DNA from 3 places in the Micromonospora siamensis genome. Region 2 is predicted to be linked to each of the others. Evidence: riboswitches for the same ligand, from Rfam matches in the RefSeq annotation. Region 2 holds a riboswitch; each other region holds the start of a gene.

Region 1 (3,265 bases), 1.6 Mb from region 2:
GGTGCTGAACGGGACCGGCCAGGACCACCCGTTCCACCTGCACACCCGCCCGTTCCAGGTCATGGCCGACAGCACCGGCGCACCGCCGGTCGCGGTCCGGCAGGACGTGGTGACCGTGCCGGCGGGCGGCTGGGTACGGCTGCGGATCGCCTTCACCGACCTGCCCGGGCGCAGCGTCTACCACTGCCACACCCTCGACCACGAGGACGGCGGCATGATGGGCACCGTCCGGGTCGTCGAGAGCTGACCCGGACGGTGCCCGGCCGGCCTGGCTACCATTCCGGGCGATGCCGCGCCGTTGCGCGCCCGACTCCCCGCCGCTGCGCCGAGGCGCGGTGAACCGGCCGACGCGCTCAGCCGTATCCCGTTCGGAGAACGTCAGGAGAATCCGCCATGGGCGCCGACCACGGTCACCCCGCTCCGCCCGCGCCACCCCGGGTGCGGCGGATCCTCGTCGCGACCGTGGTGCCGCTCTTCGTCCTCACCGTGGTCGCCGCGGTGGCGCTCTGGCCCCGGAGCACCCCGGACCGCGACCCCGGCTCCGACGTGCCCCGCCACCACGGCACGGCGGTCCGGGTGGTCTCGCAGGAGTGCCCTCCGGCACCGGAGACCCCGGAGGGCGGCCCGACCGGGCGGGACGGACCGTGCGGCACGGTCACCGTACGCGTGGAGCAGGGCCCGGACGCCGGCCGTGAGGTCGAGACCCCGCTGCCGGCCGGGCCGGGCGCCCCGGAGGTGGCCGCGGGCGACGAGATCGTCCTGGTGAAGCTCGCCGATCCGGCGGACCCGTCGGAGAGCAGCTACCAGATCGCCGAGCACCAGCGCGGAGCGCCGCTGGTCTGGCTGGTGGTGGTCTTCGCCGCCGCCATCGTCGCGTTCGGCCGGTGGCGCGGGCTGGCCGCGCTCGGCGGCCTGGCCGCGAGCTTCGCCGTCCTGCTCGGCTTCGTGCTGCCCGGGATCAGCGCTGGCCGCTCGCCGCTGCTGGTCGCCGTCACCGGCTCCGCCCTGATCATGTTCGTGGTGCTGTACCTCACCCACGGGGTCACCGCGCAGACCTCGGTGGCGGTGCTGGGCACCCTGGGCAGCCTGGTGCTCACCGGCGTACTCGGGACGCTGGCCACCGCCGCCACCCACCTGACCGGGTACGGCAGCGAGGACGCCACCACGCTGTCGATGTTCCAGCAGGACGTCGACCTGCACGGCCTGCTGCTGGCCGGCATCGTGATCGGCTCGCTCGGCGTGCTCGACGACGTGACCGTCACCCAGGCGGCGACCGTCACCGAGCTGGCGCACGCCAACCCCGGGCTGTCCCGCCGCCAGCTCTACCGGGCGGCCACCCGGGTCGGCCGGGCGCACATCGCCTCCACCGTCAACACCATCGTGCTGGCGTACGCGGGCGCCTCGCTGCCGTTGCTGCTCCTGCTGGTCGCCGACTCCCGCCCGGTCGGCCAGATCCTGACCAGCGAGTTCATGGCCCAGGAGATCGTCCGCAGCGCGGTGGCGACGCTGGGGCTGATCGCGGCGGTGCCGCTCACCACCGGCCTGGCCGCCCTGGTGACCACCGCCGGCCGGGACACCGACGACCCGGTGGACCCCGCACCGGCCGCCGCTGCCGGGTCCCGCCGGCCGGCCGCCGACCGGGCGGTCGCGCTGGAGGCGCTGAGCGCGCCGCGCACCCCCACCGCCCCGGCCCCCGCCCGGTGGCCCGATCCGGAGAGGAGTACGGACGACGCATGGTGACACTGCACAGCGTGACCGATCACGCCACCACCGTTGATAAACGTGTCACTGGTTACCGATGGCTACTGCGAAATAACGGTTTTGGTCGGGTTCCGGACGTAGCTCGCATGCCCGGCTCTCGGGTAACCTCGCTGCCGGTCACCGCCGAAGGCGCGCTGCGGCGCCTGCGGTGCCACCGCCCAATCGCCGTACGGCGAGCCGGGGAACCAGGTTTCTGGGGTGAAGCCGCGCGAGCGGCCGGGGCAACTTCCGTCCCGAATCCGTCAGCTAACCCGGTCGGCGGTCGAGGGAAGGGAACACTGTGACGGCACCCCTGCGCCGCTGGCTGACACCGGTGGTGGCCGTGCTCACCGCACTCAGCATCGTCACCGGTCCGCTGCCGGCGACGGCCGCACCGTCCAACCCGAAGCCCTCCGGGCACGAGGAGGACGACGACCCACCGCTGCTCAACGACGTGCTGGAGCAGACCAACCGGGGCTACTTCCAGGCCAAGGCCAAGCTGGCCAAGTCCAAGAAGCGGCAGCTCGCGCTCGCCCTCGAGGTCCGTCGGGCACAGAACGAGCTGGACCGGCTCACCCCGCAGGTCGGCCAGATCGCCGCGGCCTCCTACCGGACCGGCCGGATCGGCGCGGTCGCCGTCCTGCTGGAGAGCAACACCCCCGACTCGTTCGTCAAGCGGGCCGCCGTCCTCGACGAGATCAACATGGTCAACGAGCAGAAGCTCGCCGAGGTGACCGAGGCCAAGCGCAAGGCCGAGGAGGCCAAGCTCAGCCTCGACGCCGAGGTCCGCGAGCAGCAACGGCAGACGAACATCATCGCCAAGCGCCGCAGCGAGGCGGAGAAGTCGCTGGAGCTGGTCGGCGGCGAGGGCTTCACCGGTGGCCTGGTCTCCGAGACCTCACCGGTCGCCCGGATCGCCCCCGGCCGCAGCTCCGACGGGGAGTGGCGCCGCGAGTCGTGCAGCGAGAACGACCCGACCACCTCGGGCTGCATCACGCCGCGGACGCTGCACATGTACAAGGAGGTCAAGCGGGCCGGCTTCGACCGCTTCGTCGGCTGCTACCGCCCCGGTGGGCCGTGGGAGCATCCGAAGGGCCGGGCCTGCGACTGGTCGTTGCAGAACAGCGGGTTCAGTCCGTGGCACAACGACGACACCCGCACGTACGGCAACAACCTCGCCGCGTTCCTGCTGCGCAACGCGGACCGGCTCGGCATCTACTACGTGATCTGGAACCGGCAGATCTGGTTCCCGGCCACCGGCTGGAAGTCGTACAGCGGCCCGTCCAACCACACCGACCACGTGCACGTCTCGCTGTTGTAGCGCGCGTGCCGCGTACCACCGGGCCGTCCCGCCTTCGCGGGGCGGCCCGCGTCGTTCCCGGGCCGGTGTCAGCCCGTCGGCTGGCCGACCGGGCCGGCCTGGGCGGGCACCGCGGCCGTCCCGCCGGTCCCCACCTCGGCCACCGTGCGCGCCTCACCGGCGCTCAGCCGGTACGACATGCCGACCACCGCGCACCGGCCGGCT
Region 2 (3,265 bases):
GTTGTCCAGGTGGGTGGTGGCATGGGCGTCGAACGCCAGCATCCACTCGTTGAAGCTCTGGTCGCCGGGTCGGGTGCCGAGGAAGACCCCGCTCGGGTCGGCCCAGCCGCGCCAGGTCACCCCGACGGCCGCGGCGAGGTAGGCCAGCGCCGCGAACAGCACGGACCGCCACCCGGCCCGCCGGGCGGGCCGACCCGCGTCCGGCGTGGCCTCCCGCTCGGCCTTCCCGCCGGCAGCGTCCGCCGCGACCGCCCCGCCCGCGTCGGTCACCGCGCGGGGCTCGGTGGACCTGGCCGCCCCGTCGGGCGGCCCGGCGTCGGCGCGGGTGGTGTCGGCGTCGGTCGGGGCGAGGCTGGACTGGCGTTCCGTCACCCGTGGGATCTTACGGCCGCCACCGGCCTGTTCAGCGGTACGCCTCGACCAGCGCCAGCACCGCCGCCGGGTCCTGCACGTGGGCGTTGTGGCCGAGCCCGGGCAGGGTCACCACCGGTACCCCCAGCGCGCCGAGCTGATCGTCGGTCACCATCGGGTCGTCCTCGCCCCGGGCCAGCAGGACCGGGGCGTCGGTGCCGGCCAGCAGGGCGGGCAGGTCGGGCGCGCCGACGGCGAAGGCGCCCGGGTCCATGGCGATCCGCCACCGCCCGTCCTCGCTGCGCAGGCCCGCGTCGACGACCGGATGGTCCGGGGCGAACAGCCCGGTCAGACCGGCCACCCGCAGGTAGCGCCGGGCCGCCTCGTCCCGGGTGGCGAACCAGGTGACCGGTCGCTGGGCCAGCTCGCCGGCCCTGGCCAGTTCGGCCGGCGACCAGACTGCCTTGATGCCGAGCCCGACCACGGCGGCGACGGGCAACCCGGCCGTCCGGGCGGCCAGTGCCAGGCCCACCACCCCGCCCAGGGAGTGCCCGAGGACGACCAGCCGGTCCCGGCCGTCGAGTCCGCCGGCCACCCGGTCGGCGAGCCCGTGGAAGGAGTACCGGGACAGCCCGGGTGACCAGCCGTGGCCGGCGAGGTCCGGCGCCAGCCACCGGCCGGGCCAGTCGCGTTCCAGCAGGGGCGCCCACGGCAGCCACACCTCGCCGGTGGCGCCCATCCCGTGCAGGAGCAGCAGCAGGGGCCGGCCATCCGCCTCATCGACCATGGTGCGCAGTCTGCCACCGGTCGGACACGCCGCGCGAGGCCCGCCGTACGCGAACCGGACGCCGGCCCCCGTGGGGAGCCGGCGTCCGGTCGGTTCGTCGCGTGCGTCAGGCGGAGTAGCCGCGGGTGGCGATCCAGTTCGCCAGGTCGGCGGCGCTGATCCAGTACGCCGGCAGCGACGGGTCGGCCGAGTCGGCGATCCGTAGGGTCCGGCCGTTGTCCTGGTAGCCGACCACCGCGATGTAGTGGCCGCCCGGGAAGGAGTGCCAGCCGCCCTGGGTGTCGGTGGCGTCCCCGGCGATGTTGGCCACGACGCCGCGGCCGCTGCTGACCGCCTCGACCACGTCGGCGCTGAGCCGCTCGATCTGCGCCGACGACGGGCTGCCGGCGAACATCGTCGTCCGGTACGGGGAGCCCTTCACCATCTGGTTGAGCACCCGGGTGGTGTCCTCGGCGGAGTTGGTGCCCATCTCGGTGGTGCCGAGCGGGCCGGCGAGACCGTCCTGGGTCGTCTCGACGCCGCTGGCGCTCAGGGCGTTGCGCACGGCGGCCGGGCCGCAGTTGTAGTAGGTCGTCTGGGCCTCGTAGGTGTAGTCGAGCACCTTGGACGCCGGCGGCTTCTTAGCCGCGGGCTTCTCGGCGACGACCTTCTTCGCCACGGCCTTCTTCGCCACGGCCTGCTTGGTCGCCGCCGGCTTGGGGGCGCTGGTGGTGAGGTCCGGGTCCGGGGTGGCGGTCGCCGACGGCGACGCCGACGGGCTGACCGGCGCGGCGGCCGCGACGCGGGCCTGGTCACGGCTGGCGGCCTCGTCGAGGCGGGGGGCGACCTCGGCCACCGCCGCGGTCTCCTGCCGGGCCGGCGCCTGCGCGGGGCCGGCGATCAGCACACCGGTGGTGGACGCCGCCACGAGCGTCGCCGCCGCGGCGACCACGACCTGGTAGGGACGTTCGGTGGCGAGGCGCCGCAGCTGTCGCTTGAGGTGGTGCTTCACGTCTTTCCTCCACGGTACGGGGGGGGAGAGCGGCGCACCCCACCGAGGCGCGGAGGACTCACGCGCGGAAGGGGACGTCGGCCGGGGGCGGGCCGCTCGCGGGGATGGCGCCCGGTCAGCCGGGCGGAAGGTGGAACGCGGCGCTCAGCTCGCGCGCCCGGCGAGGGCGAGCGACGGCACCGCGGCACCGTGAAGGCGGAACAACCAAGGGGTGGGTTCGGGCACGGGTGGAGCTCCTTCCGCGACCGCCTACCGGGTTAGCTGACGGATTCGGGCGGGAAGAGCGCCCTACCGCGGGCCGTGGCCCTGCGGATTCACCCCGACGTACCTGGGTCCCCGGTTCGTGAACACGATTCGGCGGGTCCGTGCGGCGTCGCCACCTGCGATCGAGAACCGCTCCGGACCGCGCCGACACTACTGGTCGGTCATTGGCCTGCCAAGCCCTTGCCAGCTGCGGAAACACCGCCTGCACCGACGACGGTTTCCGCATTCGCGCACTGACCGCACTCAATGGGGACGGCGGTTCCACCCGGGCCGGAAAGGCGGGAACGGGACGGTCGGTGACCGAATTTCCCCAGTCGATCTCCGGGCTGCCCCCAAGCGTTCCCGATGACCGTTTCCGGTGAGAGGTGACCGGCGTCACCCAAATAAGCCGGGGCTCAACCGACCCGGGCGGGGCGCCACCGGGTCGCCGTGGTCGACGCGGTCGCCGGGGCGGAAGCCGGCGCCGGGACCGCGCGCTGCCGCGGCGCCGGCGCCACCCGGAGCCGCTGAGCCGCCGCGTACGCCTCGGCCGAGAGGGCACGGGCCGACTCGGCGGACAACTCGGCCGCCCGCCACGCCGAGCGCTCCCGCTCGGCGGCCACCCGGTAGCCGGCCAGCCGCCCGTCCCGGACCGCCCGGGCCAGGGCGACCTCCTGCTCCGCCGGGTGCCGGCGGGGGTCCCACCCGTCCCGGTGGCCGAAGACGTCACTGAGCTGGCGGGCCGTCAACTCACCGCGCCAGTGCGCCGCCATCGCCGCCTGGTGCAGCCAGCGCTCGCGCAGCGCGTACTCGGCCGGGGTGCGCGGGGTACGCGGGGCCGGCATCGCGTCGGCGCCGGTGAACCGGCGGGCGACCGTCTCCGCCTCGTCGTA
Region 3 (3,265 bases), 1.2 Mb from region 2:
CGGCGGACGGGACATCATGGATTGCTCGGCGGGACTACCGTGGACCCAGCTCCGCTCGTCCGCCCGGACCGCCGTCCGGGGGCGTCCACCAGCGGGTAAGGAGATCACCATGTCACCCCCCACCAGTCGTGTCCGCCGCGCCGCGGCTCTGGTCGCGCTCGCGACCACCGGCGGCCTGCTGCTGCCCGTCTCGACCGCCCAGGCCGCGCCCCGGCAGCAGGCGCCGGTCGTCACGCAGGTGGCCACCCAGGTCACCACCGAGCTCGGGGCGACCGCCACCGCCCGGTACGCGCTCGCCACGACGCAGCCCACGCTCCGGCAGGGCTCCCGCGGTGCCGCGGTGACCACGCTGCAGCGGCGGTTGGCGGCCCTGCACTACGACCTCGGCACGATCGACGGCGACTTCGGGCCGTCGACGTTCCACGCGGTCGTCGCGTTCCAGAAGGTCAACGGGCTCTCCCGGGACGGCATCGTCGGCCCGAACACCTGGGCCAAGCTCAGCAGCCCGGTGATCCCGAAGCCGCGGTACCGGCACTCAGGGCTGTCGCTGGAGGCCAACCTGAGCCGGCAGGTGCTCTACCTGGCCCGTGACGGGCAGGTGATCCGGATCCTGGACGCCTCCAGCGGCAAGGCGAGCACCCCGACCGTGCGGGGCAACTTCTCGATCACCCGCCGGATCGACGGCTGGCGGCAGAGCGACCTCGGCATGCTGTGGAAGCCCAACTACTTCTACCGCGGGTACGCCGTCCACGGCGCCACCTCGGTGCCGAACTACCCGGCCAGCCACGGCTGCGTGCGGGTGACCATCCCGGCGATGAACCGGCTCTGGGGCACCATCAAGGTCGGCCTGCCGGTGCACGTGTACGCCTGACACCGCGACGCGACGAACGCCCGGCCGGGAACCCCGGCCGGGCGTTCGTCGTTGCTGCCACCGGACACCGCCTGACGGTGGTGTCCGACCTCGGACCGCTCGGGTCCGAGCAGGATCAGAGGCTGAGCCGCTGACCCGGGAAGATCAGGTTCGGGCTGTCGCCGACGACGCGCTTGTTGCGCTCGTACAGCGCCTCCCAGCCACCCGCCAGGTCGCGGGCGTCCGCGATCAGCGAGAGGGTGTCACCCGACTGCACCACGTAGGTGTCGCCGCTCGACGCCGACCGGGTCTGGCGGGTCTCGCGCCGCTCGGTGCCGCGCGAGGCACGCTGCTCGCCACGGTCCTCGCGGGAGGACTTCGCCTCGGAACGCCGCTCGGACTTACGCTCCGACCGGTCCTGGGACTTCCGCTCCGAGCGCTGCTCGGACTTGCGCTCCGACCGGTCCTCCGACTTGGTCGAGTAGCTCTTCGTCGAGCCACCCTTCTTGCCGCAGACCGGCCAGGCACCGATGCCCTGACCGTCCAGCACCTTCTCGGCGATGGCGATCTGCTCGCTGCGGCTGGCCAGGTCGGCCCGCGCGGCGTACTTCTGACCGCCGTACCCGTTCCAGGTGCTCCGGGTGAACTGCAGGCCTCCGTAGAAGCCGTTCCCGGTGTTGATGTGCCAGTTGCCACCGGACTCGCAGGCGGCGACGGCGTCCCAGTTGACACTGGACGCCTGCGCCGCGGTCGCCGGACCGAACAGCGCCATGGCGCCGGTGACGGCACCGGCGGCCAGCGTGCCGACGGCGACGCGGCCGGTGATCTGACGCGTACGGGCCCGACGGTGACGGGCCTGGTAATCAGTTGCCATCTGTCGTTTCCTCCACGCCGACGAGGTGAGCTGTCGGGTTCGGGCCGAGGAGCCCGGCCGCACTGGGCGGCTTCACCCCGAGGTGTCATGCACCGAGGAACGTGTGGGTCCCCCGCTCTCTGCCTGAGGTCCAGGTACCACGGGCGGCGGCAGGATTAGGCGTTACCGTCCGTGGTGTCCGCGAGGAGCGGACGGATTCGACGCTAGGAGCGGTTGGTGCCGATTGCCCACTTCTTGTGAAGTTCTTCACCCGGACGGGCGATCGGGAGTTTTTCTCGCCGTGGCCTGGTTCGGTCGGTGGATCCGACCGCGCAACGTCCCACCAGGACACCCGGAAAAGCGCATCTGAACTGGGAAAATGCCGGAGCGCGAGGACCGTTGTGGACGGCGGCGAGGAGGGCCACGACCCCGCCCGGCGGGCCGGGAAGGTCTGCGGCGAACCAGCCGAGCGGGGCGGTCCGCACCGGACCTTCGGCGACCGTCGGTGACCGTTCATCGACGGCCGGCGGGACCTTCGACAACGATCGGACGACCCATTGTCCTCACCCGCGGTAACGTCACGAATACGCAGCGTCCACCCGGGACCTGTCACCGTCGGGCCGGCGACACCGCCCGGTCAAGGGTGGCCGGGCACGCCGGCGGCATCGGGCCAGAGCCGAGCGAGCGCCTCGGCCGGATACGGCGTCGTCTTCGGACCGTTCACCAGCCCGGCGTAGAAGTCGTTCATCCGCTCGGCGAGCGGGCCGAAGCGGTGGATGATCCGGGCGGCTCGCTCCGAGCGTTCCGCCGCCGGGTCACCGGCCACCACGGCGCGGATCGCCGCCGCCCGCTCCTCCCCCGGCCGCAACCCGGCCACCAGCCAGTTGACCAGGTACCGGGCCGTGTCGTAGCGGTCGAAGTCGCGGTGCGCCGCAAGGAACCTCCGCTCGTCGGCACAGAGGTCGAACGACGGGTGCAGGGCCAGCCCGAAGTCGGCGACGTAGACGCCCTCGCCGTCGGTCAGGACGTTGAGCGGGTGGGCGTCGAAGTGCACCATTCCCCGCGTACGCATCTCGGCCACCGCCGCCGCCCAGCCGGCGGCGACCCGCTCGATCGCGGCGTCCGCGACCGTGCCGCCCGCACCGACCCGCGCGGTCAGCCACTCGTGCACCGTGTACGGCAGGTGCTCCATGACGAGCACCAGCCGGGCCCGCGCCTCGGCGAGCTGCCGCAGCCGTTCGGCGACGGCCGCCGAGCCGCCCCAGTAGCGCACGGAACGGTCGAGCTCCGCCGGCACCGGCGGGGACGCCTCGGCGGGCAGCTCCCGCCAGTGGTACAGCAGCGGGAAGGCGCTCGCCTCGCCGGCCAGCACCCAACCGGTGGTCAGCGTGTGCGTCGCCAGCTCCCGCCAGGCGCCGAAGCCGGTGGAGCCGACCCCGTACTGGTAGTACAGCGGCAGCCCGAAGACGTTCGCGGTGGACCCGCGGTGAACGGCCTGCCGCTCCAGATCGGTCAGCGGCACCTGCTTGACGAAGACCGCGACGCCGTCGACGGTCGACCGT

The links. A riboswitch is a leader RNA that binds a small molecule or an ion and turns the genes downstream of it on or off. The one in region 2 is predicted to bind cyclic di-AMP.
Region 1: another riboswitch for cyclic di-AMP. It lies ahead of GA0074704_RS05735 (coiled-coil domain-containing protein); the one in region 2 lies ahead of GA0074704_RS12940 (C39 family peptidase).
Region 3: another riboswitch for cyclic di-AMP. It lies ahead of GA0074704_RS18500 (LysM peptidoglycan-binding domain-containing protein); the one in region 2 lies ahead of GA0074704_RS12940 (C39 family peptidase).

The regions. Positions count from the first base shown of each region.
Region 1 is NZ_LT607751.1:1,219,464-1,222,728, reverse strand. It holds gene GA0074704_RS05745 (multicopper oxidase family protein) at 1-247, shown strand, start outside; gene GA0074704_RS05740 (YibE/F family protein) at 394-1,740, shown strand; cyclic di-AMP (ydaO/yuaA leader) riboswitch at 1,907-2,037, shown strand; gene GA0074704_RS05735 (coiled-coil domain-containing protein) at 2,042-3,061, shown strand; gene GA0074704_RS05730 (carbonic anhydrase) at 3,130-3,265, opposite strand, start outside.
Region 2 is NZ_LT607751.1:2,798,646-2,801,910, reverse strand. It holds gene GA0074704_RS12950 (hypothetical protein) at 1-372, opposite strand, end outside; gene GA0074704_RS12945 (alpha/beta fold hydrolase) at 404-1,138, opposite strand; gene GA0074704_RS12940 (C39 family peptidase) at 1,245-2,129, opposite strand; cyclic di-AMP (ydaO/yuaA leader) riboswitch at 2,361-2,499, opposite strand; gene GA0074704_RS12935 (hypothetical protein) at 2,789-3,265, opposite strand, start outside.
Region 3 is NZ_LT607751.1:3,974,301-3,977,565, forward strand. It holds gene GA0074704_RS18495 (L,D-transpeptidase family protein) at 110-871, shown strand; gene GA0074704_RS18500 (LysM peptidoglycan-binding domain-containing protein) at 987-1,724, opposite strand; cyclic di-AMP (ydaO/yuaA leader) riboswitch at 1,725-1,896, opposite strand; gene GA0074704_RS18505 (hypothetical protein) at 2,341-3,265, opposite strand, start outside.